DNA from 3 places in the Methyloceanibacter stevinii genome. Region 1 is predicted to be linked to each of the others. Evidence: riboswitches for the same ligand, from Rfam matches in the RefSeq annotation. Region 1 holds a riboswitch; each other region holds the start of a gene.
The links. Region 1 has a riboswitch for cobalamin ahead of AUC70_RS11825 (DUF4198 domain-containing protein). Riboswitches for the same ligand answer to the same signal wherever they lie in the genome.

Region 2: it holds a riboswitch for cobalamin, as region 1 does, so the genes downstream of both, AUC70_RS09180 (TonB-dependent receptor plug domain-containing protein) here and AUC70_RS11825 (DUF4198 domain-containing protein) in region 1, are expected to answer to the same signal.
Region 3: it holds a riboswitch for cobalamin, as region 1 does, so the genes downstream of both, AUC70_RS05665 (DUF1636 family protein) here and AUC70_RS11825 (DUF4198 domain-containing protein) in region 1, are expected to answer to the same signal.

What each region holds. Positions count from the first base shown of each region.
Region 1 covers NZ_LPWE01000012.1:459,010-468,853, reverse strand. The annotation lists gene AUC70_RS11860 (hypothetical protein) at 972-1,226, opposite strand; gene AUC70_RS11855 (nickel/cobalt efflux transporter) at 1,452-2,396, opposite strand; gene AUC70_RS11850 (metal-sensing transcriptional repressor) at 2,410-2,673, opposite strand; gene AUC70_RS11845 (energy-coupling factor ABC transporter ATP-binding protein) at 2,751-3,404, opposite strand; gene cbiQ (cobalt ECF transporter T component CbiQ) at 3,421-4,137, opposite strand; gene AUC70_RS11835 (transthyretin-like family protein) at 4,210-4,815, opposite strand; gene cbiM (cobalt transporter CbiM) at 4,812-5,444, opposite strand; gene AUC70_RS11825 (DUF4198 domain-containing protein) at 5,470-6,267, opposite strand; cobalamin riboswitch at 6,442-6,666, opposite strand; tRNA gene AUC70_RS11820 (tRNA-Val) at 6,784-6,859, opposite strand; gene AUC70_RS11815 (hypothetical protein) at 7,014-7,325, opposite strand; gene AUC70_RS11810 (HAD-IA family hydrolase) at 7,442-8,125, opposite strand; gene AUC70_RS11805 (NAD-dependent succinate-semialdehyde dehydrogenase) at 8,182-9,642, shown strand; gene rpiA (ribose 5-phosphate isomerase A) at 9,677-9,844, shown strand, end outside.
Region 2 covers NZ_LPWE01000011.1:495,437-505,280, reverse strand. The annotation lists gene AUC70_RS09210 (LutC/YkgG family protein) at 263-619, shown strand; partial or broken gene AUC70_RS09205 (Rossmann-like and DUF2520 domain-containing protein) at 616-1,533, opposite strand; gene AUC70_RS18385 (adenosylcobinamide amidohydrolase) at 1,858-2,244, opposite strand; partial or broken gene AUC70_RS18850 (adenosylcobinamide amidohydrolase) at 2,234-2,548, opposite strand; gene AUC70_RS09195 (ABC transporter ATP-binding protein) at 2,545-3,309, opposite strand; gene AUC70_RS09190 (FecCD family ABC transporter permease) at 3,309-4,301, opposite strand; gene AUC70_RS09185 (ABC transporter substrate-binding protein) at 4,298-5,137, opposite strand; gene AUC70_RS09180 (TonB-dependent receptor plug domain-containing protein) at 5,140-7,113, opposite strand; cobalamin riboswitch at 7,260-7,471, opposite strand; gene tolA (cell envelope integrity protein TolA) at 7,574-8,728, opposite strand; gene AUC70_RS09170 (biopolymer transporter ExbD) at 8,725-9,141, opposite strand; gene AUC70_RS09165 (ExbD/TolR family protein) at 9,146-9,529, opposite strand; gene AUC70_RS09160 (MotA/TolQ/ExbB proton channel family protein) at 9,526-9,844, opposite strand, start outside.
Region 3 covers NZ_LPWE01000010.1:362,262-372,105, forward strand. The annotation lists gene cbiB (adenosylcobinamide-phosphate synthase CbiB) at 1-698, shown strand, start outside; gene AUC70_RS05645 (cobyric acid synthase) at 738-2,198, opposite strand; gene cobO (cob(I)yrinic acid a,c-diamide adenosyltransferase) at 2,201-2,818, opposite strand; gene cobU (bifunctional adenosylcobinamide kinase/adenosylcobinamide-phosphate guanylyltransferase) at 2,815-3,351, opposite strand; gene AUC70_RS05660 (HupE/UreJ family protein) at 3,359-3,988, opposite strand; cobalamin riboswitch at 4,025-4,226, opposite strand; cobalamin riboswitch at 4,602-4,824, shown strand; gene AUC70_RS05665 (DUF1636 family protein) at 5,009-5,359, shown strand; gene cobW (cobalamin biosynthesis protein CobW) at 5,356-6,408, shown strand; partial or broken gene cobN (cobaltochelatase subunit CobN) at 6,425-9,761, shown strand; gene AUC70_RS05680 (precorrin-3B synthase) at 9,758-9,844, shown strand, end outside.

The DNA.
Region 1 (9,844 bases):
GGGCAGGCGGTGGCGGCCGCACCGCCCGGCGTCTCTTCGCAATGTGCCTGAGATGATCGTCGTCCTCACAAAGGACGCCCCGGCGCGGGGGCACCGGGGCGGATGGAGGCACCGAACTGGGGATGCGTCAGGGGGGCGAGACGAAACCCAGCCAGATACCAAAACTACGTAGGCTCAAGGCCCTTGGATCACATGCCATTTGAGAAAAGCAGAACCCCCAGCCTGGGAGGGAAGACCGGGGGCTCTGCGTCCGAACGCATCGCTTAGCGATCGAAATTCGTCTGGTAGGGGTTCGGGAAGCCGTCGGCCAGAACAGGTGCGCCAGTGGCTGCGAGAAGCGTCAGTGCGAGCATGATCGCCTTCATGATGTATCTCCTTGATCGATGGCCCTTTGCGGAATTGCTGTCGGGCTTGTCATGGTCAAAAGGTAGATACGGGCGCTGGGCATTACCAATCACGCTCAGTCAGAACGAAGTGCGCTGAACCTCGCGCAAGTTCACGCGGCCGTGTCGATCAGTTTAGTGCGGCGCTGTGCCGGCGCATGCGGCGCGCGGCTCAGATGGTCGCGAAGAAGACGGTGACCAAACCCACTGCGCCGGCCCATGCGCGACCAGAACGACGCTGGTCGCGAGTAGTTTGAAGGAACTCATGTCGCCACCTCATGCTGCTGCCTTGGCCCCGCCTCGAAGGGGGGTGAGCGTGGAGCGCCCTGACGCTCCGCGCCCGATTGCCAAGGAGAGGCTTACGCTCGCCAGTTCAGGGCCTGACCTTGCGCAGAGTGCGCGCGGCCGCTTGAACCCGTCCTGAACCGGACGTGCAGGTGACGTTCATCTTTGGGGAGGACAAAAAACCAGGACGCCGCTCATGGCGCGCGGAGGCGAAGGCGCGCCGGTGCGCACCTTCGCTTGGGTGTTTGGATGCTTTAAGGCTAGCGGCGTACGCTTGCGCTGGGTTTGGCTACCAGGCGTTCCCTACCAATAGTAGGCGCGGCGTGCGCGACGGCGCCAACGGCGCTTATAGCGGCGGGGAGCGTAATAGGGCCGTGCGCGGTAATAGGGGCGCCGGGCGTAGCGATAAGGCCGATAGTAGCGAGGTCCGATGCCGACGCCGACCCTGACGCCGGGAGCTCTGACATAGACGCCTGCGTTTGCTTGTGTCGGTGCAAATGCGACGACGCCAACCACCAACGCGCAAGCCATGCCACAGGCCATCATGAATTTCGTCATGGCGAACTCCTTCGACTTCAACTTCGACTTGACGTGCACCCTCGCAGACAAATGCGGCATCTGCCAGGCGAGAGCGGTCCGAAGCTTAACAAATGGGTGTGCGGCGGGATCCGTCCTGATGCCTGTCCGCGGGGCCGAAGCCGGCTTCATAAGTGCGCTGGTCCCAACGCGCTCTGACCCGAAACAGACGAACCGTCAGCAGGATGCGGTCCGCTAGCGCCGTTCTTAGAGCGTCTCGTGGTGCGGCGCCGCGTCAGATTCTCCATCGCCATCGTGGCCATGCAGATGCGCCCATCCCGAGTAGATCATGAAGAGGCCGATCAGTCCGATGAAGGTGGCCGAGATATAGGGTGCTTTCTTCAGGATCGCGTCGAAACGGGATGAGCCCTTTTTACTGACATAGCGCATGCCAACTGCGGCGACGACGCCGATCGCGACCAGCGTTACGGCCAGCCCGATGCTGAAGGACGCGACCAAGCCAATCCCGAGCATGAACTGACCGAGCTGAATGCAGAGCAAGAGAACGGTGATTGCCGCCGGGCAGGGGATCAGCCCGCCCGACAGCCCAAACAGAATGGTCTGCCATGTCGACGTGCGCCCGGAACCGATGCGCGCTTCAATCTCGCGGGCATGTGCCATGGCATGGGCGTCCATGAACTCCGGCTTCTCCCGGGCGGGACGGTCGTGATCGTGCGTCCCGCCGAGGATGTGAGTGTGATCGTGATGAGAATTGCCGTGCTCATGCGGATGGACGTGATCGTGTTGGTGGTTGTGGGCATGAGAATGGGGTCTATGGCCATGCGCATGGTCGTGGTGATGCCCCGCCGCTCGGGCCTGCATGGATTGGCGGAATATCCACAAGCCAATGCATGCGATGATCACACCGGAGGCGATCATGAAGTATGGCTCCATCTGTTCGCCGATCAGTTCATCCCCGTACAGAAGCCCGAGAATGGCAAGGACCCACACAATAAGGGAGTGTGAGATCGCGGCCGACACACCGAGCAGGATTGCCTGAGGGATCGTGCCGCGGATGGCGATGATATAGGCGGCCATCATCGTCTTGCTATGGCCCGGCTCCAGTCCGTGAAACGCACCGAGCAGGAAGGCCATGGCGATGAGGAGGAGCGGGTTGGCGCCGCCCCCGGCGATGAGGTCCGTCAATGTCATGAGAAGCGATGCCTTACAGGTACTTGGAGATTTCCTTGAACTCGACGATCAGTGACTTGCGGTGCGCGCTCTTACCGATGCTGTCGTTCAAGCAGTGATCGATATGATCGTGGATGAAGATCTTCTTGGCCTGTTCGATCGCTTTCGAGACGGCATGAAGCTGTTGGGCGACTTCCGGACAAGGACGTCCGGTCTCGATCATTGAGATTGTGTGTTGCAAGTGACCGGCTGCACGCTTGAGCCGCCGCAGCACGTCGTCGTGGGTTTGATGTATCATCGCTTATCCTATCCCCTAGGAGGGGATAAGATAGGCTAGATCTCACCCCATGGAAAGAGGCTCGGCACCTCGCATCTTTAGGTGGGTCGAATTTGTCCTTCTGCAAGACGGACCGTGCGTGACGCAATGCGCTCGCGAAATTGCGCGTCATGCGACACAACGATCATCGCCTGCGGAAGCGTGCGCAATATCTCGGTCAGCCTGGCCTCGTTGTCTTCGTCGAGGGCGTTGGTCGGCTCGTCGAGAAGAAGAACCTCCGGTTCCATGGCCAGAACGGTGGCGAGCGTCACCAAGCGCTTCTCTCCGCCCGAGAGCTTGTGGGTCACCCGGTCCTTGAACCGGGTGAGATCCAATTCCGCCAGCACGCGATCGACGATGGCCATGGCTTCCTCGCGGGTTTTGCCAAGGTTGAGGGGGCCGAAAGCCATATCCTCGGCCACTGTCGGGCAGAACAGTTGATCGTCGGGATCCTGGAACACCAGCCCGGCAAGGCGCCGTACCTCGAGGAAGTCGTCTTCGGCGCGGCGCTCCCGGCCGAAGGCTACGACACGGCCGCGGCTGGGCCGCAGCAGGCCGACGATGATGCGCAAGAGCGTGCTCTTGCCGGAACCGTTGTGCCCGACGACGCATAGACGCTCTTTGCTACCGAGCCGGATGTCTGCGCCATTGAGCACGGGCGGGTAGCCCGGATAGGCGAAATGAATGTCGGTAAGCTCGATCAGGGATGTCATCTACGACCCCGCCGCCTCAACGCAGAAACTGGAGCGCGACGAGCGCTGCAAGGATGCCGCCGAAGGCGAACGCGAAGCCGGCATCCGATCGCGCATAGGCGAGGTCGCCCGATAGCGGTATGCGCCCGGAGAACCCACGGCACTTCATGGCGCCGAGAATCCGTTCCGACCTCTCCACCGCACGGACGAGCATCATGCCGATCAAGTAACCCAGAGATTGGTAGGTGTGCCTGTTGTTTCCCGGGCGGAACCCGCGCGCCTTCATGGCTACGCGCAGGCGCAGATACTCTTGTTGAAGCACGTCGACATACCGGACCATGAACATGAGCAGGTAGACGAGTCCCTCGGGCATTTTCAGGCGGTAGAGGGCCTGCCCCAACCTGGCGGGCTCCATGGAGCCGACCAGCGCCATCAGCGTCAGAATGATCGCATTGGCTTTCAAGCCGATCTCGATCGCCTGCCGCAACCCTTGCCATGTCGCGGGCAGACCGAAGACCGTGAACATGGCGTCGCCCGGCACGGTAAACGGCAAGAGCAGGAGCATGAAGATGATGAAGCCATCCATTGTGAGCATGCGCTTGAGCGTCGCGCGCGGCGGCAGCCGGGCCATGAGCATCAGCGTGAGCGCAACGACGAGGGCTGCGGCTAGGGCACGGAGGTCATGAAGGTTGACCACGACGATCGCGAACGCCACCGCCGCCAGGATCCGGGCCCGTGGATCGGTCTCGCTAATATAGGTCTTGGCCGTGGTGGCGCCGGTGTCCAGGAGCGCCGGACGCCGGCCTCGACCACATGTCCCACGCCCTCAGGCCCCCGTCATTTTGCGGCGCGCGGCGATGTAGTAGCCGAGCCCGAACAGGCCGAAGATGTAACCGATGCCGCCGAGAACGTTCTGAATGTTGTTCTTTTCCTTATAGGCATCGATGTCGCGGCGAAGCGGGATGATCTGCTTTTGCACGGCCTGCGCGATCAACTTCAACTGTGCCTGCGTCAGCGTCTCGTCCGCGGCGCCCTCTTGAGCGGCGGACGCTGAGTCTGTCTTGGTCTCAGCTGCCGTCGCTGTATCCGCTGCGGCGGGCTCGGCGCCGGCTATGTCCGGTAGTTCGTCGGCTTCCATGCGGACAGTGGCGACGTGGCCCGAGCCGAGATTGGACTTGAATACGTGCGCAACGGGCTTGGTCGGACGGAAGGTGAAGAAGCCGTCCTCGTCCGTCTTGGTTTCGCCGAGCTTGTTGCCGTCCTCGTCGAAGACCTCGACAAGCTCATTGGGCGCCATATCTCCGTTGGAGAAGCCGATCTCGCCCTCGATCACGTCGCCACTGGCGTAGACCGAAGCGATGACCTTATGCGCAAGCGCAGAGTGAACCGGCATCAGGAAAAGTAGAATGAGCGCAAGGCGAAGGGACCTCATGACGAAACTCCTTCCGATGGGGACACCGTGAACCTCTCGAACAGTTCAGGCTTTACCTTTCGTGCAAGGTAGATGGCCGCGGCTGTGATCAGCGCTTCGATGATCATGATGGGGATGTGCGCGAAGAATGTGAGCTTGGCCGCCGCCAGAAATTCGTCCCCCGTGAGCGCCAACGAGAGAGCCACGCAGCCCGTCGTCAAGGCAATCGCAAGGCCCCCGCCGATACCGCCCCAGATTGCGGCGACGGTGGGAGAGCCCGACGCGATACCCCGCCGGCAGATGTAGTAGACGAGCACCGCGGGCAGGGCGATGTTGACGGTGTTGACGCCCAGCACAGTCAGCCCGCCGAACCCGAAGAAAACGGCTTGCAGCAGTAGGGCGACGAAAAGGGCCGGAAAGGCGGCCCAGCCGAGCACCAACCCGGCCAGACCGTTCATGATCAGATGGACGCTGGAGGGTCCGATTGGCACATGAACCAGGGACGCCACGAAAAACGTTGCGCTTAGAACCCCGGCGGCGGGCATCTTCTCCGCCGGCAGCGATTTCAGGCCCAACGCGATGCCGCCGGCAGCGAGAACCGCGCCGCCGATCAAGACTTCATTCGATAGAGCACCGTCGACAATGTGCATCTTTCCCTCCAGGTCCTAGGCTGGCCTATTTCACGTCGAAAGCGCGGACCCAGATGACCGCGTCTTGAGAAAGCTCCTTGCCCTCATGCTCCTTGGTGTTGCCCGAGCCGAGCGCGGCAAAGCCCCAGAAGCCGGCCTTCGGAATGCCGAAGGTGAAGTAGCCGTTGTCATCGCTGACGGCGACGAGCGCGCCGCCCGGCATCGGCGAAGCGGTCGGGTCTTTCGGCTTGTTCTCGTCCATGGACGGCTCGGCCGCCATGTACTCGACCTCGATCTCCGCGCCGGGTACGGGCTTGCCGTCGGCCATCACCCGGCCGGTGAAGGTCGAACCGGCCACGATGTTGGTGGGCTTGTTGAGGGGGATGATCTCGGTGGGTAGGCCCTGCGGCTCCATCCAATCCGTCGGGACTTCATTCAGGTTCAGATAGCTCTTTGCGATCTGCTGGATGTAGACGTCCTCGCTCTCCTCGTAATAGGGCGAGGGAACAGCGACGAGCACGTAGTCTCCCGATCGCTTGAGTGGGACGGAGGCATCGTAAGCCGTGGCAGTGTTCTCCGAGCCCTCGAACTTGATCTGCTTCAGCGTGTCCTTGAGGTCGATCTTCTTGCCGCGGTTGACGGCGTAGAAGTCGATGACCTCACCCATGTCCATCACGTGGCCGTTCTCGAAGGGGTGCCAGAAGATCAGCTTGACGGGCACGTCTCCCGCCTTGGTCAGATTGACCTCCGGCGTATAGACGAGCTGGAAATGGGCGGCCGCGGCGAGCGGCGCGAGAAGCGCGGCAACGCCAATGGCAGCGGATAGTCCGTTACGAAGTTTCATAGGTCGTCTCTCCCAAGTGACCCGCGCGGGACGAACCGCATCGGGCATGAGGAAAGGACGATCGGGGAAGTGGCGGTGTCATGAGCGGGAACGGAAGATAGGCCACCGGACACCCACTCAACCGCCAGACGCTCACCCCGGCGTCCGGTTACGGTTTAGGCACCGGGCAAAAGCCGGTGCCGGATGTCAGCGGCAGGTCTCCTGACTCACGGATCGTCGCGTCGGCCTTGCCTTCCCAGGGTTATGAAGTTCCCCAGTGGCGTCGTTCAGCCGTGCTCACCGTTCACAGTTGCGGGGGCAGCCACGGGATTGTCGTCTCGATGACGCGAGACAGGACGCACCGTGTTCCCTCTTAGTCTCGACCAGCAATGATCGAGAACCGTCGACCCCTAGAAAGGGCCGCAGATTCTCCACAGTGTCAATAGCGATACGGCGTTTGCTACTGCGACGGAATGTTTCTCGCCGCCAGCGACGGTCTGCGCGGAATGAAGTCGTCGTCTGTTTTCGGTGACGTGATGGTGGGCGGTACTGGACTTGAACCAGTGACCCCTGCGATGTGAACACAGTGCTCTACCAGCTGAGCTAACCGCCCGTGCGGGGCGCGTTAGGTCTTGATCGCGCCCGGCTCCGTTCGCGTCCTCGCCTCAAGTGATGAGGGGGTGCGACGGCAAGCGCGCATTTAGCGAACGGCCCCTCGCGAAGTCAAGCAGGCCGTCCCGCGAAACGGCGCAGATTTCCTAAAAAGTCTACTGGGCCGCCGCGTCTTCCGCCGGGGCCGGAGCCGGAGCGGGCGCCGGCTTCAGCATGCCCTTGACCTTGGTCATGGTGGTCTTGGCCTTGCCGTAATCCCCGTCGGTGCAGGCCGCGTCCGCCTCGTCGAGAAGCATGTTCACCTCTTCGACGTCGCCTTCGTCGAGCACCTTCGCGTTGACCGTCTGGTCCACGAGGCTTTCGGTTTCGGCAAGCTGGCTGACACAGTCTTCCCCTGCGTCTTGGGCGAAAGCGGTTCCGCTCATCATCAATGCGATGCAAGCGCTCATCACAATACGTCCGCGCATTCCAGTTCTCCTTGGAGCAAAAAGCTCAGTTCCCGTACCTAGCGCGCAATTGTGGCTGTTGGTTGCAGCCCATGGGGCGATTGAGGCGAAATTCCAGCGCGTCCACCCGGGCGCTATTAGGAACGGGTCGGGTCGTGGTCTGTCAAGCGTTTGAGCAGGATTTCGGCCTGGGATTCCAGGGCGTCGAAGCTGTCGATGGTAGCGCTAGGGTGAGGACCGTCCGGCGACGGAGGGGAATAGCCGAATGTCACCAGGATCGAGGGAATTCCGGCTCGGTGCGCGGCCTGGATGTCGACGGCGCTGTCGCCCACCATGACGGCGCGGGCCGGATTGCCGCCGCCGGCGGCAATGGCGCCCAGAAGGTGGCCCGGATGGGGCTTGGACGTCTCGAACGTATCGCGGCCCGCGATTGCTGCGAAATGATGGTCGAGCTCCAGCGCTTCGAGGAGAAGATTGGCCAGGCGCGCCCGCTTGTTGGTGCAGACGGCAAGGCGCGCGCCGCGGTCCGCGAGCCGCTCCAGCAGCGCGACGGCGCCGGGGAAGGGGCGGCTCTCCACCGCGATATTGGCCTCGTAGTGGATGAGGAAGTCCGCGAGGATCGCCTCCGTGCCGGTTTCGATGCCCAGCGCCTCGTAGATCATGGCCGGCGCGCCGCGCCCCACCGCCTCGCGGACGAGCGCGGGCTCCACGGTGCGGTGTCCATGCAGATTCAGGGCGTGGTTGAGGGCATTCGTAAGGTCCGGCGCGGTGTCGACCAGCGTGCCGTCGAGATCGAAAACAATTGTCGCACCCTCGAACATGGGCCTCTCTCACACGTGACTTGCCGTTGCGCAAGCGGCGGCGTAGAGAGCGGGCCATGCAACTCAAGACACCGACCCTCATCAAGGACCAATGCCTGATCGGCGGTGCCTGGACAGGCACGCCGGTGGACGACATCACCAATCCGGCGTCCGGCGCGGTCGTCGGCCGCGTGCCCAATCTCGGCGCGCACGAGACCCGCGAGGCCATCGAGGCCGCGGATCGCGCCTTTCGGGCCTGGAGCGGCTTGCTGGCGGGCGAGCGCGCGAAAGTCCTGCGCCGTTGGTATGAGCTCCAGCAGGAGCACGCAGAGGACCTCGCCCGTCTCATGACCGCCGAGCAGGGCAAGCCTTTGGCCGAGGCGCGCGCGGAGGTGGACTACGGGTCGTCCTTCACGGAGTTCTACGCGGAAGAGGCAAGGCGCGTGCTGGGCGAGATCATCCCGACGCCCAAGCACAGCGGCCGTGTGCTCGTCATGAAGCAGCCGGTCGGCGTGGTCGGGGCTATCACCCCGTGGAACTTTCCGTTCGCGATGATCACGCGCAAGATCTCGCCTGCGCTCGCCGCAGGGTGCACCGTGGTCGTGAAGCCGGCGCCCGAGACGCCGCTCACCGCGTTAGCCCTGGCGGAGCTGGCTTGCCAGGCCGGATTCCCGCCGGGCGTTCTCAATGTCATCACCGGCAATGCCGAGGCCATCGGCGGCGAACTGACCTCCAACCGGCTCGTGCGCATGATCACCTTCACCGGATCTACCGAGGTCGGGAAGCTCCTCATGCGCCAGAGCGCCGACACGGTGAAAAAGCTCTCCTTGGAGCTCGGCGGCAATGCGCCGTTCATCGTTTTCGACGACGCCGAACTCGATGCGGCTGTCGCCGGCGCGATCGCGTCGAAGTTCCGGAATTCGGGGCAAACATGCGTCAGCGCCAACCGAATTCTGGTTCAGAGCGGCATCTATGATCGCTTCGCGGAAAGGCTCACCGAGGCCGTTTCGGACCTCAAGGTGGGCGACGGCACCGAGCAGGGCGTGGCGCAAGGCCCGCTCATCAACGACGCCGGGCTCGAAAAGGTCGAGGCCCATGTGCGGGACGCGGTCGCCCATGGCGCCAAGGTTCTGACCGGCGGCGTGCGGCACGAGCTTGGGCGGACATTCTTTGCGCCCACCGTGTTGACCGACGTGACGCCGGAGATGCGCATCGCTCACGAAGAGACCTTCGGCCCGGTCGCGGCGCTGTTCCGCTTCCGCGACGATCAGGAGGCGATTGCGCTCGCGAACGACACGCCGTTCGGCCTTGCGGCGTATTTCTTCACGGAGAATATTTCGCGCGCCTGGCGGGTGGCCGAGGCGCTCGAATATGGCATGATCGGCGTCAACGAAGGGATGATCTCTTCGGCATTGGCGCCGTTCGGCGGCGTGAAGGAGTCGGGCCAGGGCCGCGAAGGCTCCCACCACGGCATCGAAGAATTCCTGGAGCTGAAATACGTCATGATGGGGGGCCTCGATAACGGGAGCCCCCGCTAGCGAGAGACTTCACGAGGGGGAGACCTGACGGCCGATGTCGGAAAGCGCAAGGACGATCGAAGGGTACAAGGCCGCCGCGGCGAGGGCGGCTATCGAGCTGGTGCAGCCCGGTATGCGGCTTGGGCTCGGCACGGGCTCCACGGCCGCGCCTTTCGTCGAAGAGGTCGGCGCGCGCGTGCGCGATGGTCTCAACGTCATTTGC
Region 2 (9,844 bases), on a different contig from region 1:
CTCGACAAGAGCGGGTCCAACCGGGGATCGCATGAAGCCCGGACCGGCGAATGCCAGCGCGCCCGACTGCGCCACGCCCTGCGATCCCTGGAGACCATGTCGCCGAGTTCATCGCCAAGGCTCGCGTCAATCTCTTTACGGTTGAACAGATCATCTCGCCGCAATTGCTCGTCCCTACCTTGGGGACGCTGCTCTCCGAGATGGAGGCGCCGGTAGAGCTCAGCATAGCGCCCGCCTTAGCTCAGTTGAACTGGCCGCGAGAGTGGCGCGTTCACGTCGGCGCGGCCGCAAGGTCGAGCAGCTCAGCGTGACGCTGGCATGCGCCGGGATCGTGGAGACCGGGAGCGTTGTATTCTCCTCAGGGCAGGACACGCCTACAACACTGAACTTTTTGCCGGACGTCCACGTCGTCGTTTTATACGCATCGACAATCGTGCCCTACCCCGAGGACCTTTGGCCGCGTCTGAAGTCCGCCGGGGGCTGGCCGCGCACCGTCAACTTCATAGCGGGGCCGTCGCGCACCGCCGACGTCGCCGGCACGATTGTCCGGCCGGCCCATGGGCCGAAGTCGGTGCATCTCATCATCGTCGGCGGCAACGAGTCGAACGGCGCCGTCTAACGCCCTTCGTCACCGGGGACGCAGTCTCCAAGCTGTTGTCCCGCGCGAAGGATCTTCTCGACAAGGTTCAGATCGCCGGCGTTCGCATTCGCTTTCCCGAGGGACAGATCGACGGCGATGAGTCCCAGCCACCGGTAGACCTCGCGCACGTCACCGTCGAACGCCGAAAGCCTTTCCAGTTGATTGATGATCGTTCGGGTGTCGCCGCGAGCGATTGGCCCCGTGAGCGCGTGTGCCGGTCCGCTGCTGACGACATTGTCCAAAGTCTCACGCATCAGCGGCTCCAACACACGGACGGCCTGTTCTTGCGGCAGACCAGCTCCTTCCAAACATCGGACTCCGGCCTCGACCAGGGCTGACATGTAGTTGCAAACGATTATCGCGCCCGTGTGATAAAGGAGCTTTTCCGTCGCATCGATCTCGAAGCACCAACCACCAAGGGCGCCAAATGCTTCCTTGACCCAGATTTTTGCCTCTTCGTCACCCTCGAGGCCGACGGGCGTCCCTGCGAAGCTTTCCACGGCACGACCGGCACTGCGGAAAGACTTCAACGGATGAGCCGAACAACACAGCGATCCTCGCTTCCTCAAATCATCGAATATGTTCGACGGCAGGGCACCGCTGCAATGGACTGCTATGGAGTCCTTTGCGGCAATTTCAGTTTGCGCCAACGCCTTCGCCACGTCGGGCAGCGCATCGTCCCGGGTCGTCACCAAATTCACGTCGGCCTTGGTCAAGCTGGCCAACCGTGAGACCGGAACGCCGGCGCCGATGAAATCGACTGCCTCCCGAGCTCTGGAGGCAGTGGCATTGAAAACGCACTGAATATCGCAAATCTTCGCGTGCGAGAGGAGGTATCCGAGCGTCCGCCCGACCACGCCGCCGCCAATGATATTCAAGGTCTGGCTCATTCGCTTGTCCCTGACACATGTCCCTGAGGAAAGAGAGTATCCTCAGAAGCGCGGAAGATTACTGGCCGCAGAGTCTATATTGGCCAAAGCGCCTGCTTCACAGGATCTCTGGTCTGTGTGGCCAACAAGCGCCCACCGTCCCGGTGGGCAGCGGCCACGGCGGTTGTTGGGCCCGCAAGGCATGTGCCCGATCCATGTCCGATGAAGGCACCGATAAACACCCATTCTCAGTTAGTTATGCCTCATGACGACCGTTGATGCTCGCCTGTCGCTGGAAAAAGTTGGGGGAACTTGGCAGAAGGCCAACGCTCCATATGGCATACCGCACTATTTGGACACGCATGGCGCCGGCCCAAGATCTGGACGTGTGGCGAGCCAGTTGTCGGCTCCCCGGGCCACGGCATCGTACACGGCGCGGCCGAGCGCCTCTCCGACTTCCGTATGCAGACCCGCAAAGGCAACCGTCTCTCCATGGCCCTCCATTGGCGCGGCCAAGGCAATGCAGTCCGTGCCCGTCCCCGTCGCAACGCCTTCCGGCAGCGACCAGCGCGCCTCCATCACGGCGGCCGTTCGCGCTTGGGCGGCGATGGTCAACGCCTCCACGAGCGCTGCTTCGGTAAGCCCCGCGGACACACGCACGGCAATATTGATCGTCCCCAAGCGCGCAGGTCCCGGGGGCTGCCGGTAGGGTTGCCTGCAACCGACGCGCCGAATTGGAGAACCCGACCGTGGCCAAGCAATCTGCCGTGACCTCGCCGGCGCGTGTTTGAACCAGATCGAAGGATCGAACAGCGCGCGACGTTAGCAGAGCCGGCGCATCGGACAGTCCCGCCGTTGCGAGTGCGTGCTCCAACCACGCATTGGCGTCGATCCTTTTTGGCAGATCGTGATCGCGGACTTCGCGAAACACGATCCGATGCGCGGCTGCAAATCCCGGGCGATTGAGGGTCCAGCTCAGCACCCGATGGGGGCCGTCCAACTCGGCAATCAGCCATGGCGCATCATAGGTTACCTTCACGGCGCCGCCTCCGCGCGTGCGATCGGCTGGATGACCAGGCCCTCGGGGGTTTCGCTTCGCCAGGCGGTAATGCCGAAGACGTCGCGGAGGCGCGCGGGCGACAAAACGTCTCCCGGAGGCCCATCGGCCACCAGGCGGCCGGCGTCCAGCATGACAAGCCTTGTGCAGAACCGCGCCGCGATACCCAAATCGTGGAGCGAAGCCATCACGGCATGTCCCTGCCCGGCGAGCGCATGGAAGACCTCCATCGTCGCGATTTGGTGCGCGGGATCGAGACCGGCGATCGGCTCGTCGGCCAAGAGCAGCGGCGTCTCCTGCGCCAGGGCGCGGGCGAGAAGCACGCGCGCCTGTTCGCCGCCGGAAAGGCGGGTGGCAATGCGGTGACGAAATCCGTCCAGGTCCATTTGCGCAAGCGCGGCGGACACGGCACGCACATCTTCATGAGAGTCTGCGAACCAACGCGCTCCATGAGGGATGCGGCCGAGCGCGACCAGGGTCTCCACCGAAACCGGCCAGGCAATTTCGCGGGCTTGCGGCAGCCAGGCCGCGTGCCGCGACCGGGCCTCCGTCGGGAGCGCGGCAAGTGTCGATCGTCCCTCATGCGGCAAAAGACCGAGCGCGCCGCGCATCAACGTGGTTTTGCCGGCACCGTTCGGCCCCACGAGACCAACCACTTCGCCAGCCGCAACCGCTAGCGAGACGGCGTCGACGACCTTGCGGTCTCCGCGAAACACCGTCAGATATTCAAGGCCAAGGAGCATCAGGCCTGATCCCTCCTTGTCCGATAGACCAGATGCAAGAACAGGGGCGCTCCGACAATGGCCGTGAGTACGCCGAGCTTGAGGTCGCGCCCAGGCATGATCAGACGCGCGGCAATATCGGCGGCAAGCACCATGGCCGCGCCCCCAAGCGCCGAGGCGAGGAGAAGCCTTCCGGGCCGCGCACCAACGGCGCCGCGCAAGAGATGCGGCACCACCAGACCGACAAAACCGACCGTGCCGGCTACCGCCGTGGCGGCTCCCACCATCGCCGCCACACCAGCAACCAGTGTCACGCGTAGACGCACCAAACGCGTGCCAAGGGCTTCCGCGGCGTCCTCACCGAGCGTCAGCGTATCGAGCCCGCGCCCAAGCGGCAGCAGCAGGACCAAGCCGATCAGAATGAAGGGTAGCGCCAGCGCCACATGGGTGAAGGAACGGTCAGCAAGCGACCCCATCATCCAAAAGACAATCTCCGTGGCGGCGAAAGGATTGGGCGAGAGATTCAGCACGAGGGCCGTGAGAGCACCGGCCAGGGCAGAGATTGCTATGCCTGCCAGGATCAGCGTCAAGGACCCGCCGCGCAAGCCAGCAAGCGAAAACAGGAGCGTGACCGATATGCCCGCACCTGCCAGCGCGGAAAGCGGCAAGGCGAGCGCATAGGCCGCGGTCAGTCCGGTTTGAATGGCGATCACCGCACCGAGCGCCGCCGATCCGCTCACGCCGATCAGACCAGGTTCGGCGAGGGGGTTGCGCAAATAGCCCTGCATCGCCGCGCCGCATAGGCCAAGGCTTGCACCGACCATGACCCCCAGCAGCGCCCGCGGTAGCCGTATCTCCCGCATCACCAAAGAGAGCGGTCCGGAGTCTCCCCAGATCAGCGCGGAAAGGCTCAGCTGGACCGGAATTTTCGCCGGCCCGACGACCAGCGAAACCACGAAGAGCCCCAAGACCAATAGAACCAGCCCGATGATGAGCCCATGATAACGGATCACGGGGCCACCACGTCCTCTTGGCGCGCCTCCACAAGCTCTTTGATCGCGTTGAGGACATGCGGCGTTCCGCAAATCCAATCGCGATCGGTGAGCGGGCTGGTCGACGCGCGCTCGCGCAGTGCAAGAACTGCTGGATGGTGCAGGACTTCTTCCGACCGGGAAGCGCCCGGATAGGGCTGCGGAAGCACTACAACATCGGGGTCGAGAAGGACAAGCCGCTCAAGCGGCAGCAGTCCGCCAACGGGCAAGCCGGCTTCCTTAGCCACGTTGTCGAACCCCGCGGCATCGAGAATAGCCCCGGCCAAACTTTCCGGACCGGACGTATATCCGTTCGCAGAATAAATAGCGGCCCTTGGCCGTGTGGTGAGCGCATCTCTCAACGCCGCCAGATCTGCATCGAACTTGGCCACAAGTTCGGCCGCCGCCGCTTCGCGTCCGAGAAGCTTGCCCATCTCCGTCAATCGCTTGCGCACGTCGTCAAGCGAATAGGCCGGCGCCATCGTCACCACGGGAATGCCAAGCCGCCTCAACATTGCGACCGTTGCCGTGGAGGTAAACTGACCCGCGATCACGAGGTCTGGATCGAGAAGGAAGATTTCTTCGGCCAGGCCATGGTTGACGGGATAGCGCTCCGCCTCCTCCGCCATCGCCGAGGCCCGCTCGTCCCGAGCGAGATAAGACACCGAGACGAGTTGGTCCTCCTCAGCCAGAAGCATGGCCAGCTGATCGGTGCAGAGATTCATCGACACGACGCGTGCCGGTGCGGCGTGGCCCGTGGCGACAGGAGCAATTCCCAGAATTGCCCCTGCCAGGACAAGGCCACGCAGCACTGTCATCCTTAGAACGTTCCCTGCAGGCCGGCAAAGAACACGCGGCCACGCCCCGCGTATCCCAGCACCTCCGAATACCCCGTATCGAAGAGGTTATCGATACGCCCGGTGACGGTCACGTTCGGAAGCAGCTCATGCTGCGCCGTCAGATTCAGCAACGCATAGTCCTTGAGCTGGATCCGCTCCGGATTTGAGGGGTCCACGATACCCGCCGCGGTGTAGTCGAAGTCGAAATTGTCGGCCACGGCTCGCAGTTGTGCCCCAATCAGAGTTTTATCGTTCGGCAATTGGTAAAATGCACGGACACCAACCTCATTCCGCGGACGCCGCACCTCGATTTCGCCATCCGGATCGTGGGCATCGAGATAGGTGTAGTCCACACCGAGCCGGATGCCGTTATCCAAGCGCATCTCGGCCGAGACCTCGAGCCCCTGACGTTCGCTGGTGCCATCTTCATTGATCGGGGTAGACGCGAACGTCACCGGGTCATAAATCGTGGAAATTTCGTCGGTCAGGTCGGAATGGAAGTAGGTGACATCGAGGACCACCCGATCCTGCCAGAGACGCTGCTCAAGCCCGATATCGTAACCGATGCTCTCCTCGGGCGTCAGGTTTGGATTGCCGATGAACGTCGCCGGGTCGTAACCGAACTGCTCGTAGAACGTTGGGTTCTGCACGGCCGTGCCGGCGGACGTATGCAGCCGGCTGGTCTGGTTCGGCAGAAGATAGGACAAGCCTACGGACCATGTATCCGTGTCTTCGAAATCGTCATTCTCGTCGTGACGTCCCGTTGCCTGAATGGTGAGGTTATCGTCGAAGAAGCTGCCGCGATACTCCAACACATATCCATAGAGTTGACGCGACTCTTTCTGGAGCTGCGAGGGACTGTAGACGAGCTGAGCATCGTTATTCTTGAACGTCTCATACTCGCTTTCGATCTGGGTACTGACGAGATGATTCGCGCTCTCAACATCCGCATTATCGAGCGCCACTGTCCCCCGATAATGCAGCTGCTGCCGGGTCGATGTCGTGTCGAAGGTTTTTGCACCGTTGTCGATGTCGATGGTATCGATATCGGCGAGACCGAAGAAGAATTCGCTCCGGAAGCGCTTGTTCCAGGCGTCCATCGTTGCGTACGCGGACGCAAAGTTATTGGTGACGTCGGTCTCGAGGTTCGCATCGGTCACCAAGTCGGCAACCGTCGCCGCACCGTAGTTGAATTGATCGTACTCCGAATTGCGGTCGATCCGCCGAAAGGTCGTCCCGATTACAATATCGTCGTTTACGTCGAACTCGGCGCGCGCGTTGAGCGTGCCGATCGCGTTGCCATCGGCCCCGTCGCTCGGTCCACCGGAAAAATTGTAGCCATCCGTGTTCCGCTGCGCGCCGGAAACCGTCAGCCGCGCATAGTCGTTGGCGTAGTTGAGGGATAGATTCCCGCCGATGCTCTCTTCAGAGCCCAACTCGCCCTCGCCATACGCGTGAAAGCCCGGTTCCGTCGCGGTCTTGGTAATGACGTTGACCACACCGCCGATCGCGTTGGACCCAAAGATTGAGGATTGCGGTCCGCGGAGCACCTCGACGCGTTCAATGCCATCGGACAACATGTTCGCGAAGTCGTATTCGCCGCTCGTGGGATCGGCGACCTTGATGCCGTCGATCAGCACCAGCGTGTGGTTGCCCTCTGAGCCGCGAATGCGAACTTGTGTCAAGCCGCCGACGCCGCCCGTTTGACTGACCTCGACACCGGGCAGCGCCCGCAGCCCTTCCGACGTATGCCGAATCTGTTGCTCTTGCAGATCCTTCGACTCGACCACCGTGACCGAGCGGCCGTAGCGCTCGGCCTCGATCGGCGTCAGACCGCCGCCAACGATGATCGCGTCGAGCTGAAATGGCTCAAAATCTTGCGCCCTTGCGCTATCGGGCAGCGCAGCACCCGCGGCCAAAACGGTCGCACCAAAGGCCCATATAGAATGTCTCATCGAACACCCCCCCGTGTTCCGCGCAGCACTGAAGCCGCGCGGCAGACTATGTAAATGTCATTGGAGGGGGAGACCCCCAGCCGCAGACGGTTGCATTGCGCCACCACTACGGAGGAGTCCGCCGTTCACGCGCGCGCCGCACGGAAACCGGGTGTGCTGTCCTGGCCGGTCTCCTGACTTGCGTGTCGTTGCGAGCGCTGGCCTTCCCGAGATCCCTTCGGTCTCTCAGTGGCGTATTCAGCGCCGCTCTTCGCTTACAGTTGCGGGCGCAGTCGCGGATTCGGCGCAAAGTAGCGCCCCACCGCGTTCCCTTTTCATCGGACGGAGAACCGCCCGAACCAGAACGATTTTAATTTTCGATCAAAGACCTCAGGCTTGCCAAGAACAAAACTATCGTGTGGGTGATCTTCAGCGCACATGTTGCAAATTTGCAACGCTAAGGCCTGCGGGTTTTTCCTCTTTAGAAGCGTATGGACTGTGAGAAGGAGTAGCTCGAATTCGTCAGCCCCTTTGGAGCGGCGGGGAATCGCCCGGCGCCGCGCACCGCGGACATAGCGGCCCGATCCAACGCGGAATTTCCCGAGGACCGGGCCACAGACGCGCTCAAAAGCCGTCCGCTGGTGGCCACGCGCAAATGCACAATTGTCGTACCGTGCGCATTCCCGGCAGGCCTGCGCTTTCGCGCATTGATGCGGGCGCGGATGCGAGCCCCCCAGCTGGCGATGAGGCTGCGCGCGCTCGACTTGGAGACTGTTGCCGGCCGCGACCTGGTCTTGCTCCGGCCGGCGCTTTCGCTTTCTTGCTTGGCGCCAGCGGCGCGCTGGCTTTGACTGCCCCTGCCGGTCGCACTCTCTTTTGTGCTCTGTCCTGACGAGGATTTGCGCTTCGAGGGCGCCCCCGACGGCTCGTTTCGACTGGCGCTGCCAGCAGGCGTCGGCTCTGGTCTCGAAGCGCGTGTCTTGGGTTGCTTGTCTACGTGCTCTTGCGTCTTGCGTTCTGGCCGCTTCGCCGGGGGCTGCTTTGGTTGGGGCTCCGGGCCGCTGAGCTTCTTCTCCGGCGCGCTTCGCTTCTGTTCCGGCACGCTCGGTGTCTTGTCCGGCACGCTTGGCTCGGAGACTTTGCTCGGTGCCGGTAGAGGAACGGGCGCGGCCGTCTCCGTCTTCGGCGCCTCTAGCCGTTCTTGAGTATCGGAGGGCACCTCATTGGGCGCCTCACGTTCGGGCTCGGTATTCGTGTCCGCCTTCTCGGACGGGAGAGGTTCAGGCTCAGCGGTTTCAGCCGGTTCCGATGCGGCCGGGGGAGATTCAGGCTCAGAGGTTTCGGCCGGTTCCGTCTCGGCCGGCGGCACTTTACTCCGGCGTTCTACCTCCTGTTCGGAGCTGTCTTGCGGCTCTGGAACGGCCGCAGGCGGCTCCTCCACAACAGGTTCCGGAGGCTTCTCCCATTCGGCCACCATCCCCGACAGCGCGCTGGACGCCGCCGCGACCGATACGACGACGTCTCCGGCATCTCCCGCGGACTCATCGCTCGGCGCCTCGGAATAGAAGCCAAACACCACCAGATGCAGAACGACGGCGATGGCCACGAAGACCGTCGCCTCAAGCAGCCGCTTCATTTGCGAACCGTCACCAATTGGATGTCGCGCAGACCAAGCGCGGCGAGCTTCGGAAGCAGCGCTGCCAATTTCGATCCGTTGACAGACTTATCCGCTCGCAACACGGCGATGGGGCGCGTGTCATCGCTGCAAGGTCCACCGCACTGGTCGCGCAGTGCATCGTGCAGACCGGCCAGCACAGCCTCATAGCCCACCGCCTCGCGAAAGCCGAGCCGCCCATCGGCGCCGAGATAGAGCACAAGCGTGCCGTCGGCGAGATCCGTTTCGTCCGCGCTCGGAGCCGCAACTTCGAAGGGCGGCGGTGGCGCGATCTGGGCCGTGAGCAGGAAGAATATCAAGAGGAGAAAAACGACGTTGATCATCGGCAAGATGTTCTCCCGTCGCGCGCGGTGCGTAGCTTCTCGGAATCGCACCGCCCTACTCCAACAATACGAAGTTGGAGAATCCCCCTGCTTTGAGCAGTTCCATCGTCTCGATCACCCGTTGAAGCTCGGCATCGTCGCGGGCGCGCAAGATGATCGTGTCGCTGGGCTTCTCCGTCAGTGCTTGCAACCCCCCGACGATCTGGCCGGTTGAGACCGGTTCGCCATTCAGCCTGAGCGTGGTTGGGGCAATGTCCACCAGTCGCGGCGGCCCCCGATAGGCGCTTTGGCCGCCCCCAAGTTTGAGCGGCATGGCCATGTCGTGCCCGAACTGAGCCGCTAGCATGAAGAAGATGAGAAGCAAGAACACCACGTCGATCATCGGCGTCATGTTGGGAGATCGACGGCGTCTTGCTTCGCCGAACGAAAGCCTGGTCACGCCGCAACCTCTTCTTCGCCGCAGGCACTTTCGGCCTCCTGGTCCGGGGCGCGCAGGAGGATAACCGTCGCCGCCGTCCTCATGTCATGACGAACGGCGTCGACAATGCTCTCGAACCAGACCAGCGCGATCATGGCCACGATCGCGACGGCCATGCCTGCGGCCGTGGTCAGAAGCGCCTCCCATATACCCCCCGCCAAGACAGCTGGATCGGCCCGCGTACCGGCATCCTCAAGCGTCTGAAAGGCCTCGATCATGCCAAGGACGGTGCCGAGCAGTCCGAGAAGCGGTGCTAGCGTGGCGATCAGTTCCAGG
Region 3 (9,844 bases), on a different contig from region 1:
TTCTCGAGATCGCACTGCCGATGCTGCCCTTCGGCCTCTTCTTCACCGCGCTCGCGGCGAGCACGCTGATCGCGCAGCGCAGTCTCTATAGTCATGTGGCGGCCGTGGCCGAGGCGCTCGAGAGCGGGGCGCTGGAGGACGCACGAAATGCCGTCTCGCAGATCGTCGGCCGCGATACGACTGAGCTCGATGAAGCTGGTATCGCGCGCGCGGCCATCGAAAGTCTCGCCGAGAATTTTTCCGACGGCGTCGTGTCGCCCGTGATTTGGCTGGGCCTTGCCGGCCTCACGGGCGGAGCGCTCTACAAGGCCGTCAACACCGCCGACAGCATGATCGGCCATCGCTCGGCGCGCTATGCGGATTTCGGACGCGCATCCGCTCTGCTCGACGATGTGGTCAATCTGCCGGGCGCGCGCCTTTCCGGGCTGTTGCTCGTCGGCGCGGCGTCCATGGCGAAGGAGGCGTCCCCAAAGGAAGCCTGGAATACGATGCGGCGCGATGCGGCCAAGCACGCCTCCCCTAATGCCGGTTACCCGGAAGCCGCCATGGCGGGGGCGCTCGGTGTGGCCTTGGGGGGCCCGCGCACCTACGCCGGATCGAGAAACGATGGCCCTTGGCTCGGCGATGGCCGGCGTACGGCCACGGCAACCGACATTCGCGCCGCGCTTCGGCTTTCGCCCGTGCCGACGGCCTGTTGATCGCACTTGTGGCGATCGCGGCCGCGCTCAGCATGATCCTCAGCGCGACAATGTAAGAAGACGGTCGATGTCGACATGGTCCTCCAAATGGGCGGCAAGGTCGTCCAGAACGGCGTCGACCTGTTCATCGTAGTGGACCTGCGAGGGGCCTGCAGCAAATCGAGCGAGCCATGCCGCGCGCTGCCGGTCGTCCGCGAAGAGCCCGTGCACGTACGTACCGTAAACTTGGCGATCGGCCGATATCGCGCCATCTTGGAACCCCGTGTCGAGACGGGCGAAGGGTCGCCCGCAATCGGGGCCCTTCGTGCGGCCCATGTGCATTTCGTAGCCCTCGAAAGGGACCCCGTCGAAGGTGTGGCCGGACGCCGGCTCGAGGCGCTTATCTCCCGAGAGCGTCGTCTCGATATCGAGGAGGCCCAAGCCTTCGGCTTCTCCCGGCGCCCCTTCGATCCCCTCCGGATCGCGCAGGACCCGCCCCAGCATCTGATAACCGCCGCAAAGCCCGAGCACCGACCCGCCCCGGCGCAGATGAGCCTCGATATCGATGTCGAACCCGGCGTCGCGAAGAACGCGCAAGTCGGACAGCGTCGCTTTCGAGCCCGGTAGGATGACAAGCTGCGCATCCCCTGGCAGCGCCTCGCCAGGCCGTATACGGACGACTTCGACGGCCGGCTCGGCGGCGAGCGGATCGAGGTCGTCGAAATTGGCGATATGGGGTAGCACCGGCACGGCTACCTTCAGCGTCGCATCCGTCTTGGCCGCCTGTTGCTGCTCGAGCGCCAGAGCGTCTTCGGCCGGCAGGGCTCTTGCGCCCGCGAAAAATGGAATGAGGCCGAGCGGCTCCCAGCCGGTCTCTCTTGCGATGCGCACCATGCCGTCCGCGAACAGAGACGGGTCGCCTCTGAACTTGTTGACGAGGAACCCGCGGATCATCGCGGCATCGTCGGGGGCGAGCACGGCCTTGGTCCCCACGAGACTGGCGATGACGCCGCCCCGGTCGATGTCGCCGATGAGAACGACCGGCACGTCAGCCTCACGCGCAAAGCCCATATTGGCGATGTCGTTTGCGCGGAGATTGACTTCGGAGGCGCTGCCCGCCCCTTCCACCAGAACGATGTCCGCCTCGTCCTTGAGAAGGGCGAAGCTATCCTGCACCGCGTCCATGAGCTCGGGCTTGAGCGCTTGGTAGTCCGCGGCCTTGGCCTTTCCGTAAACCTGGCCGCGCACGATGATCTGCGCGCCGACCTCGCTTTGCGGCTTGAGCAGAACCGGGTTCATTGTGACGCTTGGGGTCTCGCGGGCCGCGCGCGCTTGCAGCGCTTGTGCCCGCCCGATCTCACCCCCATCGAGGGTGACGGCCGCATTGTTCGACATGTTTTGCGGCTTGAAGGGCAAGACCTTCAGTCCACGGGACACGAGTGCGCGCGCCAGCCCGGCCACGATCAGGGACTTGCCCACATCGGAGCCCGTGCCCTGAAACATGAGCGCGCGGGCGGTCATCGCTAGAATTCGATGCCGGCTTGCGCCTTCACCCCGGCGGCGAAATGGTGCTTCACCAGCGTCATGTCCGTGACGAGGTCCGCGGCTTCGATCAGTGCCGGTTTGGCGTTGCGCCCCGTCACGATCACATGGAGGTCCGGGCGTCGCGCCTTCAGCGTGGCCACGACTTCGTCGAACGGCAGATAGTCGTAGCGCAGGGCGATGTTCAGCTCGTCGAGAATGACGAGGCCGAAGCTGGGGTCGTCCATCAGCTCGACCGCCTTGGCCCAAGCACGCTCCGCCGCGGCGATATCGCGTTCCAGATCCTGGGTCTCCCAGGTGAAGCCTTCGCCCATGGAATACCAGGCGACCTGATCGCCGAAACGCTCAAGCGCATCGCGCTCCGCCGTGTGCCAGGCGCCCTTGACGAACTGCACGATGCCGACGCGTTTGCCCCGGCCGATCATGCGTAAGGCAAGACCGAAAGCCGCCGTCGACTTGCCCTTGCCCGTTCCGGTGTGAACGATCAGGAGGCCCTTCTCGACGGTCTTCTCGGCAACTTCGGCATCCTGCGCCTTTTTGCGGTTCGCCATCTTGGCGCGATGGCGCTCAAGGTCTTTTTCATCGACCGACTTGGTCATGTGCTTCCTTTCACCACGAGAGGTTGCCCGGCGACCACGAAGATCACCCGGCTGGCGATGGCGGCAACGCGCTGGTTGAGACGCCCTTGCGCGTCCCGGAACGCGCGCCCCAGCGGCGTTTCCGGCACCAGCCCCAGACCCACTTCGTTCGAGACGAGCACGGTGGCGCTCTCGCGGGCGTGCAAAGCCTGCTCCAGTTCCGTCATCGCGTGTTCGATATCGTAGGGACCGTGCATGATATTGGAGAGCCACAAGGTCAAACAGTCCACCAGCACGACGGCTCCCTTGGGTGCCGCGCCTATGGCGTCGTGCAGATCGTGGGGCGCCTCGAGAGTCTGCCAACCGGCTTCACGCTGGGCCCGGTGCTCGGCGATACGCACCGCCATCTCGTCGTCATGCGCTTCGGCCGTGGCGATATAGACCCATGGGCGGGGCAGACTGGTGACGAAGCTCTCGGCGAAACGGCTCTTTCCGGAGCGGGCGCCCCCGAGGACGAAGGTGATCCCCTCGTCCTCGAGATCGGTACCTGACATTGAACCGCTATGCGCTGGGGATGATCTGCCCGAGCAGCGTCGCAAGACCGATGCCGACGACCACGGCGCCGGCCAGACGGGGCGCAATGGCCGAGACGGACGGGGAGCGCATGCGGAAGAGCATGGCGACACCGACGCTAAGCGCGCTCTGGATGATCACGAGACCGAGCAGATAGGCCACAAGCGGCGTCGACTCCGCCCCGAAGATCGACTCGCCATAGGCATAGCCATGAGCCAGGCCGGCAATGCCGAACAGCACCGTCCAGGCGGCCAGCGGAAGGGCGCGGCCACCGGCAAGCACAACGCCGGCAATTACCACGGACAGAGCCACGATCAGTTCGGCGCCGGGCATCTGGAACCCGCCGACATGGATGCCGACACCGATGGCTGATGCCCCGACGAAGAGAACGGGCAGGCCGAGATTGAGACCGCCGACGCCAACCGCAACACCCACGGCGATGAGAAAGGCGAGATGGTCAAGCCCGATCACAGGGTGAGCGAGGCCGGAAAGGAAGCCTTGGGCGAAGGTCGACGGCAAGACGCCGCCCATCGCGTGATGCGCCGAGGCCGGCGCTGCGGTGAGCACAAGCGCGGCGAGCGCCAAAAACGCGGTGCGCTGGAGTGAAGAACGGGTCATATGATCCCCCTTGCGCCCTCCACCCGAGGGCGCGGTTCAAGGTTTGCGCCGCGGCAGGTTTCCTGGCTTCGCGGGTCTGCGCATCCCCTCCACCTTCCCGGAGCGGTGGCTCCAGTGGCCTGAGGAGGGGCGCTCTCCGCTTACAGTTGCGGGGGCAGCCACGGAATTGGGTAATGACCCTCACCGTATTCCCTTCTTGTATCCGCCTCATGCGGAAACCATCGGCGCCCCGACTATAGCGACGTTCGCATGCGCCGCAACCAAGCTCGTGACGCCGTGTGGGGGTAGGGCGGCTGAGTTAGGGGGGCTATTGACGGCAGTCGCCGTCTCTTTCCTTTGACCGGCACTCGTTGTGAAGCTCTCCCGACTTTGGCCGGCCGGATGTGGTGACCTCGTCATAGTCGCTTGTCGGCCATTGCGAGCAGTTCCTGCACCAGTGCCAGGTATCGCTCCCCTTCCTCTTCCGGTAGGTGGGCATGCGGGCATCCTCCATAGGTTGTTTATGGTGGCATAATACTCGTATTACGTGCTTTTCTCAACACGGCGACCCAAGGGTGAACTAGGCAAGGGCGAGCGGGGCAAGGCCCGCATTGACAAACACACGCCCGGAGCCCTTATGTGCCTGATCGACGGTTGCTCATTTCGAGCGAACAGGGAACGCGGTATGGGGATGTCCCAAATCCGCGGCTGCCCCCGCAACTGTAAGCGGCGAGCCCACGGAACGGTTTCGATACCGGTCTTGGGCGCCCGAGCCATCGCCACTGGGGTCGACCCGGGAAGGCGGCGAAGGGAGAGACCCGCGAAGCCAGGAGACCTGCCGTCGATCTAGTCGTCAGCCGGGCGGGGTGCCTCTGCGACGGTTGGATCTTCGTCCGGCCCGAATCTGGGCCGACTTGCACCCTGTCTGCTGTGGCTTTCGCTTGAGATCGCCGAGGGATTTATCAGGGTGACAACTCCCCTAGACGCCAAGGGCACTGCCGCCAAGGCCCCGGAAGGGCCGACCGTCTATGTCTGCGTGACCTGCCGCAAGCCGGGCGAGGTCGGCGATGGACCACGCGCGGGGCTCCTGCTCGCCGAGGCCACCGCCGAGGCGCGCACGGGACGGGTGTTACGGTCCGCCAGGTCGAATGCCTTGCCAATTGCCGCCGCTCGCTCAGTGCCGCGATGCGGAAGAAAGACAGCTGGACTTATGTCTTCGGTGACTTGACCGCCCCGGACGATGCGACAGCTCTCATCGACGGCGCGATGCTTCTCGCGGAGTCCGATGACGGACTTTTGCCCTGGAGGGGCCGGCCCGAAGCCCTGAAGGGCGGCCTCGTCGCCCGTGTTCCACCCCTCGTACTCGGCCCCATTCCGGAGGATTTCGAATGAATTCTGTCGCCCGCATTCCCTGCACGATCGTGACCGGCTTTCTCGGCTCGGGAAAGACCACGCTCATCCGGCACGTGCTCGCCAACACGGGCGGGCGGCGTCTGGCCGTGATCGTCAACGAATTCGGTGACGTCGGTATTGACGGCGAGATCCTCAAAGGCTGCGGCGACGAGAACTGCAGCGAGGAGAACATCGTCGAACTGGCCAATGGCTGCCTGTGCTGCACGGTTGCAGACGAGTTCGTGCCCGCGCTCGACGAGATCCTGGCGGCCGAGCCGCCGGTCGACCACATCGTCATCGAAACTTCCGGTCTCGCGCTGCCCAAGCCCCTGGTCCAGGCCTTCCACTGGCCGGCGATCAAGAACCGCGTCACAGTGGACGGGGTCGTGGCGGTCGTTGACGGGGCGGCGCTGGCTGACGGTCAGGTCTCCGCCGACATCGAAGCGCTCTCGGCACAGCGCGCCGCCGACGATGCGCTCGATCATGACGACCCCATTGAGGAGGTCTTCGAGGATCAAATCGCCTGTGCCGATCTGATTGTCCTGAACAAGCGCGATCTGCTCGACACGGACGGGCTGCAGCGCGCTATGAAGACGGTGACCGACGCTCTCCCGCGCGGCATCGGTGTGGTGACCGTGTCGGAAGGGAAGGTCGACGCCACGGCCCTGCTTGGTCTCGGCATCGGCGCGGAGGACGACATCGAAAACCGCATGACCCACCATGACAGCGAAGAGGACCACGACCACGACGACTTCGATACGTTCGTGGTTCCGATCGCAGAGGTCGCCGATCCCGCAGACATCGCGAAGCGCATCGCCGATTTGGCCGAGGCACATGATATCTTGCGCGTGAAGGGCTTCGCCGCCGTGACGGGCAAACCGATGCGGCTGCTGATCCAGGCGGTGGGTCCGCGCGTGACCCACTATTTCGACCGCCCCTGGGACCAGGCCGAGGATCGCCAAGGCAAGGTCGTCGTGATCGGCTTGAAAGGCCTCGACCGCGAAGCGGTGGCCAGATCTTTGGCCGGGCACGAAGCCCTGGCCGGGTAACCGATAGGACCCTCGGATGCACCTCCTGCAGACAAGCAGCGCGACGCTCGACGACATCGCCGAGCCGATCGACCTGGGCCAAACGCCTGGCGACATCGCGGTCTTGTCTTTCACCGACAGCGACCTCTCGGGACTCGCGGCCGCGTATACGCACGAGCGCGAACAGGTGCCGTCCGTGCGGCTCGCGCATTTGCGCGACCTGCGCCATCCCATGTCCACCGATCTGTGGATCGAGACCGTCGCCCGGCACGCCAAGGTGATCGTGGTCCGGCTCTTGGGCGGGCTCGATTGGTGGCGCTACGGCGTCGAGAGGCTGTCCGCCCTCGCCCGCGAGCGCGGCATCGCCCTGGCCATCCTGCCGGGCGAGGACCGGGACGACCCGCGCCTGTTCGAGCAGTCGACGCTGGACGAAGCCGAGCTGCAGACTCTTCTGGCCTATTTCCGCGAGGGCGGTTCGGCGAACCTGCGCGCGCTGTTGCGGCGGCTGGCCCGTCTTGGCGGCGCCGCGATCGAAGCGCCGGCGCCGCAAACCTTTCCGCGCATGGGCGCCTACCGGCGCGGCACAGGCGTGACCGGCCTCGATTCCCAACTTACGCCGGGCCGGGAGCGGGACGCCGTCGTTCCGATTCTTTTCTATCGCGCCTCGCTGCTTGCCGCGGACACGGGGCCAATCGATGCGCTCTGCAGTGCGCTGGAAGCGCGCGGGCTCAATCCCGTCCCGCTCTTCGTCCCCAGCCTGAAAGCGCCGGATGCGATCGCCTTCGTGCGCGACGCCTTCGAACGGCTCGACCCTTCGGTGATCGTGACGACGACAGCCTTTGCCGCCGGCGATGGTGTGTTCGACGGATGCGACGCACCGGTGCTGCAAGCGATCGTCGCCAATACGCGGCGCGAGGCTTGGGCCTCCAACCCGCGCGGTCTCGGACCGTCGGACCTGTCCATGCACGTGGTGCTGCCGGAGCTCGACGGGCGCGTCCTGATCGGCACGCTCGGCTTCAAGGACAAGCGCGACAGAGACGATGCGCTCGGCTTTGAAGGTTTCGTCAGCAGGCCCGAACCCAATCGCATCGAGGCCGTCGCCGACAAGATCGCGAAGCTCGTCCGTCTCCGGCACACGCCGCGCGCGGATCGCAAGCTGGCAATCGTGCTGCCGGACTATCCCGCGCCGGCGGACGGGCCGCCTATGCCGTGGGGCTCGACGTGCCCGCGAGCGTGCTGGCCTGCCTATCGGATCTCGGGGACGCTGGATACACGGTTGAAAATATTCCGGAGGACTCCCGCGCCCTTCTGGCCCGTCTCACCGATCCGGCTGCCGGGCTGGCCCTGACCCTCGAGGACTACGAGCGCTTACTCGCGGCGCTTCCAGAGTGCGTCGGCGCGACCATGCGCGAGGCATGGGGTGCGCCGGAAGACGACCCGGATTTCGCGACGGCGCCTTCCGCTTCAAGGCGGCCCGGTTCGGCAATGTCGTCGCCGCGCTTCCGCCCGACCGGGGCAAGACCACGGAGCGGCGCGCGGACTATCACGATCCGGCGCTGCCGCCCCGCCACGCGCTACTCGCTTTCGGCCTATGGCTGCAGCATGAGATCGGCGCCCATGCGGCGCTGCATCTGGGCGCGCACGGCACGCTCGAGTGGCTTCCCGGGCACGCCGTTGCGCTGACCTCATCCTGCTTCCCGGAAGCCGTGCTGGGCGCCTTGCCTGTGTTCTATCCCTTCATCGTCTCCAATCCTGGCGAGGCGGCGCAGGCCAAGCGGCGCGTCGCGGCCGTGACCATCGGCCACCTGCCACCTCCGCTCACGGGCACGGAGATGTCCGGCGCGGCGCTCGAGCTGGAGCAACTCGTCGATGAATATGCGATTGCCGACGGACTCGACACGCGGCGTCGCGACCGACTCGCTCTCCTCATCGTGGACAAGGCAAAAGAGACGGGCCTCGCCGCCGAGGCCGGCCTTGCCCAGGGTGAGTGCGAGCAGGAGGCCTTGCGCAAGATCGATACCTGGCTGTGCGATCTGAAGGATCTTGCGGTCAAGGACGGGCTGCACGTGTTCGGGCGCGATGCGCATACGGACGATTCCAATTGGCTGGCTTGCGCGGGGACGGAGCGCGCCGCGCTGCTCGATGCACTCGACGGCAAGCGCGTGAAGCCCGGGCCTGCCGGTGCGCCGGCGCGGGGACGCCGCGACGTGCTGCCGACGGGGCGCAATCTCTATACGGCCGATCCGCGCGTTCTGCCCACCCACACAGCCATGGAGCTAGGATCGCGGGCGGCCGGCGAGATCGTTCGGGGGTATATGCAGGACCACGGCGAAATGCCCCGCTCGCTTGTGATCGACCTTTGGGGCAGTTCGACATTGCGGACCGGCGGCGAGGAGATCGCGCAAGGCCTTGCACTGATGGGCTGCCGGCCGGTCTGGGATCCCGCCACCGGCCGCGTCACCGGCGTCGAAGTTCTGCCGCCAGCCGCGATGGGACGGCCGCGTGTCGACGTGACCTTCCGCATCTCGGGACTGTTTCGCGACCTCTTCCCGGCGCAGATCGCCCTCTTGGACGCCGCCGTGAAACTCGTGGCCGCGCGCGACGAAGATGCAGAGGAAAACCCGCTGGCCGCTGCGGCCGCCGGTGAAGGCAACGCCGCGCCTGCGCGCATCTTCGGCAATGCGCCAGGGGCCTATGGCGCGGGGATCGAAGACTTGCTCGGGTCCGAGAGCGCCGAGAGCGTGTCGGACGACGCCTTGAGCGCGGCCTATCTCGCCGCCACATCGCACGTCTATGGCGGCGCCGAGGGAATGGGCACTCCCCGGCGCGGCGCCTTCGCCGACCGCGTGGCGGCGGCCGACCTTCTCGTGCATGTGAGCGACGACCCGACGCGGGACATCCTCGAAGGCTCGGAAGACGTCGCCCATCTCGGCGGATTTGCCGCCGCGGCGCGCGCACTCGGCGCTAGTCCCGACCTGGTCGTGCTCGACACGACCAACCCTGACGCACCCAGGGCACGTCCGCTGCCGCAGGCCTTGGCCCGGATTGTTCGCGCACGCGCGATCAGCCCGTCCTTCATCGAAGGCATGATGCGCCATGGCGCGCGCGGCGCGGCGGAGTTGGCGGAGACAGTCGACCGGCTGGCGGACTTCGCCGAGATCACGGACGCCGTTTCCGATAGCTTGTTCGATGCAATCCACGCGGCCTATCTTGCTGACCCCAACGTGCGGGATTTCCTGATCCGCGAAAACCTGCCGGCCGCCCGCGCCATCGCCGAACGCCTCGACGATGCGCGCCGCAAGGGGTTATGGCATCCGAAGCGGAACGATCTTTTGACAGACGACCTCTTGGGCGTCTCGGAGGCAGCGCAATGAGTGACGTGCAGCGCCACATCGACGATAGGGAGACGCGATGGCCGAGAGGCGCATGCCCCCGCCTGTCCGAACCCATGGAAACG